One region of the Nostoc sp. MS1 genome, then DNA from elsewhere that is predicted to be linked to it. Evidence: riboswitches for the same ligand, from Rfam matches in the RefSeq annotation. Region 1 holds a riboswitch; the other holds the start of a gene.
The links. A riboswitch is a leader RNA that binds a small molecule or an ion and turns the genes downstream of it on or off. The one in region 1 is predicted to bind cyclic di-AMP.

Region 1 (2,209 bases):
GGTGCAAATTACCCAAGCTGATTTTATCTCCTTGCCACATTGGCGATCGCCTACCCAATGCTCGTACTCGCGCCAGTAACTCTAACACATCCACTGGTTTGACTAAGTAATCATCAGCTCCAGCATCCAAACCTGCCACCTTATTGGTAACTGTGTCTTTTGCTGTTAACATCAGCACAGGAGCAACTTTCCCAGCACTGCGATATACTTGGCACAGTTCTAACCCGCTTAACTTGGGCAACATCCAATCTAAAATCAATAAATCATAATTCTTATTAAAGGCGAACCATTGGGCTGTTTCTCCATCTGCGATCGCATCAACTGTATGCCCAACCTTCAACAATGCTGTACGTAATGGCTCTAACTGTGCTGGATCGTCTTCCACCAGTAAGATCAACATCAGATTTGCTTTACTTGCTGTAGTTTTCTAATTTTAAGATTAAGCTACAACAGTGACACAAAAGTGTCAGTAACTATGATTAAAAGGATAAAGGTATAAAGGAAGTAGTTGATTTGGTTAAGTATGGTTGTTTAGTTCTTCATACCCTTACAACGCCACTTGCTTAAAGCCCTCCGGGTATGCCTCCGGCACGCCAAGAGCGAACGCAGTTCCCTACACCCCTACACCCTGTCCATGCGTCAACTTTCACTTTTTCCAGTTTTACGAACATTAGGCCTTGTGTTTTGGTTATCTTTGCCGTTGATTGGGTTGGTTTTTTGGCTGGGAAGTGGTTTTATTGGCGATCAAATACTCAGCCGAACCTACAACCACAAAAAATATCTCCAAGCCGATACTCAAATGGCATGGCAGATGAAGAAAAAGATTATAGCAATTGAAGCTGAAATTCTTATATCTAAAGGAATTTCTCTTGTAAGTGTCAAAACAAATCACTCAACCCTCAAAACCATAATATTTGAGTTTGCGATCGCCGAACCTAGCAAACTAGAAGCCAAGCTGGCTCAAGAGTTGGGCTTGTCTCAAGAACGAGTTAAGGAATTAATCCGCTATCAAGCTTTAGATAATCAACATTAAATGTGCAACAGCTTAACTATCAACTATTACGTTAAAAACATAGGGGCTTACAGTTGTAAACCCCTAATTTCTTTTATTCCTCTGCTTTTTACTGTTGCTAAATTTCTCCAGTCAGATTAACTAGCTCGTGATTACACTTCATTAATTCGTAAAGGTCGTAAGCGTATAAATCTTCTTGATGAGGCTCATTACTATGACTTGCTGCCACAATGGGATCGTTATAAGCTTTAGTTCTACCAATTAGTAAAAGCTTTTTACCTGCCAGTTCTCCAATCAACTTAAATTTATGCTCAGGTAGAAAGTTAACATGAGTGAAAAAATTACGATTTTTGATTTTCATCTTTTCTCCTAAAAATGTTAGTAAATAACCGCTATAAGCTATTGAAATATACAAAAATGAGCAAATAATTAATATGCACTTTGTTTGTATGTCACCTACGAAAAAAACAAGATTTCCACACTAACTATTGATAGTGTCTGCGTTGATATCAAAAGTAATATGGGTGACTGGATGCTTTATGTTGAAAAACATAGTCGAGTGTACCTCAAGGCAATAAATCCAGCCTCAAATTCCAGAAACATAGACTATAAATCCTATCTTTCAGAACAAGGGCAGGTAGGACGAAGCGTATACCAGCCAAGGATACTGACGACAGGCATTATTGATATAAATGCCGCTCGTTCAATCTCCTCTCAATGCCTACGAAGTTAGCTGACGGGCTAGGACTGAGAGATGTCCCTCTTGCAATGCTCTAGTCTAAGATGGGAACTTTACTTTTCACACCTTAAATTGAGCTTTTTTGGCAGATACGCCCCACACTTGGTTCCTCCGCTCCTAGCTGACCTTGTGGATAACTTTCTCAGGTAAGCATGGATTAGGCAGACTGATTTTTGTTCTCTGAAATACTAACTTTTTTGGACATAAAATAACAAATTGGTAAACAAAAAGATACGATCGCATCCACACTACCAATTCAATACAGCGAGAGTGACGCTAAGTTACAACCGATGTAACCAATTGCCAAAGGGGTTTTATCTTTCAATAACAGGAGAATCTGTTCCAGCTTTTGTGGCAGAGTCGCACCATATACCCGCCAAAGTTTTTCCCGGAGTTGAGATAAGATGCGATCGCCTACTATATCATCGCTACCAGGACGTAATAACCAATGGGTTCGT
Region 2 (2,209 bases), 1.0 Mb from region 1:
TAGGGGAGAATTTCATGGTCTAAGCGACCAGCAAAGGTGGTGCAATCAGTTAATCCTAATTCAGCAACAATATTAGCAATGCGATCGCGCTCAATCCCATCGCTTTGACCAGGACGGCTACCGCCACCAATTACTAGCTGTAGGTTAGCTTCACCTCTCAAGCTAGATTGAGCAACAGCCCTAACTAAAGTTTCAATACCTTTACGGGGATCAAAGCGACCTACATAAAATACCATCTTGGCATCAGGTGCAATTCCCAATTTTTCCCGTGCGACAGACTGTTCAATGTCGCCAAAATTATCAATATCTGTACCGCAGGGGATCATATCAATCCGCCCTTTCTTAGAAACTAGGGTTTCCATGTGTTCCTGTTCTTGAGGACTAGTAGCAACTACACGGTCTACAGTTTCTAAACAAGTTTTTTCTATAGCTAATCTCTGACTAGCAATGGCGGGGATATCTGCGATAGTGTTATATTTAATTGCCCCTAGAGAGTGGTATGTATGCACCTGCACTAAAGGTTGGCGCTTTTTCAACTCCATACCCACCCAGGATGACAACCAGTAATTTGTGTGGATGAGTTCGTAAGTATAACCTTGACGCTCTTGGAAGCGTTGTAATTCATCAACAAATTCTGTCAAGTATTCAAATACGTGATCTCGTCCAATGAACTCAACTGGCCCGGCTGTTAATCGAATTGTCCGGCAATTAGTGCTATGTTGAACGATCGCCGCTTGGTCAGGACTAATACGGCGGGTGAACATATCAACTTGCCAACCCATTTCGGCTAGTGCATAACCTACTTGCCGAACATATACATTCTGACCACCAGCCTCTTCTTGACCTATTTCTACAGCTGGGTCTCCAGAAACGGAAATCAGCGCAATCCGATGTGTGTTAGTTTGGAACATAGTGAGCTTCACCTCAAGGCAACTACTCCTGCCTCATATATAAGATTTGAGGACAGGCTAAACGAAGCGGAAAGCTACCAGCCAAGGACACTGACGACAGACATTATGGTTAAAAAATGCTGTTCGTTCAATCTCCTCTCAATGCCGACGAAGTTAGCTGACGGGCTAGAACTGAGAGATGTTCTTTTTGGATAATCCAAAATACGCCCCGAATTTGGTTCCTCCGCTCCTGATTTTGCTTAATTTATAAGGCAAATATCAGGATTAGGCTGACTGATTGACATTTGCTTATACTATACTTGCGATCGCAATTATAGTCAATGAATCACAGAACAAACGTGTCTTAAATTGCCTCTAAACTATTTGCTAATACCTTAAGGAAAGTATCATAAATTAGATTAGAGTAAGCAATCTTTGGCTAGAAAATTTATTTTCTATAGTCATGATATTAACCGGATGGCACTAGGTTGTTCAACTTTCTCAAGATATATTTCCATCATAGTACTTAATTTTATACTAGTTTAGTTAGCATCTGTCTTTCAATAGGGAATAGGTAGTAGAAAAGGTTGCAGGCAGTAGGAATTTGTGGATATTGTCAGGCAATGGCAACAATTCAGGCAATACTTATAGTATTCGCTTAAAAACACACAAACTTATCCGCTTGACATTTTAATAGTCTACGGCGATGAATAAAAACAAAATTTTTGAGATTTTATATCTGTAAATATTAAAAAAATATTAAAATGAAAAATTTAGTTAATGAGGATGAAGCTATAAATATATTTAATTTTATCTAAAATATACATCTTCTGGATATTGACAGATGTTACCATCTATAAATAGTTGAAAATATATAACAATCTATATATCAAAAGACATAATTACTGGAATTATGTCTAAATAGTTATGTTCTAATGCTTGATTTTTAAGAACAAGCTGCTAAAAATAGAGAAGGGATTTTAAAATCTCATAGTCAATTTCGATCATTTGACCCTTCTACGCTAGTCCGCTTGAGCGGACTTTTTTGTTATCTTCATCAGTTGCAAAACCCGTACATGCAAGAGCTTAAGCTTATTGTTCATTCGCTTGTGTACAGGAAAAATGCCATAATAATTTAGAATATCTAGGCTTGAACTAAATAAAGAGCAATAGTATAGTATTTTATTCTATGGATAATGACTTATTAGCTTTTTTTGCAGGTGTAGCGTTACTTATTATCTATCTCTGTTTCTCTGCATTGACTGAAATGGGAACTAAATGGCCTGGGAAAAAGTAATACCAGTCAACAAATCTCAAGG

Region 2: another riboswitch for cyclic di-AMP. It lies ahead of NSMS1_RS23230 (glycosyltransferase family 4 protein); the one in region 1 lies ahead of NSMS1_RS27635 (hypothetical protein).

Annotation. Positions count from the first base shown of each region.
Region 1 is NZ_AP023441.1:6,388,781-6,390,989, reverse strand. It holds gene rppA (two-component system response regulator RppA) at 1-400, opposite strand, end outside; gene NSMS1_RS27640 (hypothetical protein) at 680-1,033, shown strand; gene NSMS1_RS27635 (hypothetical protein) at 1,131-1,373, opposite strand; cyclic di-AMP (ydaO/yuaA leader) riboswitch at 1,716-1,925, opposite strand; gene NSMS1_RS27630 (NB-ARC domain-containing protein) at 2,008-2,209, opposite strand, start outside.
Region 2 is NZ_AP023441.1:5,372,954-5,375,162, forward strand. It holds gene NSMS1_RS23230 (glycosyltransferase family 4 protein) at 1-911, opposite strand, end outside; cyclic di-AMP (ydaO/yuaA leader) riboswitch at 1,039-1,192, opposite strand.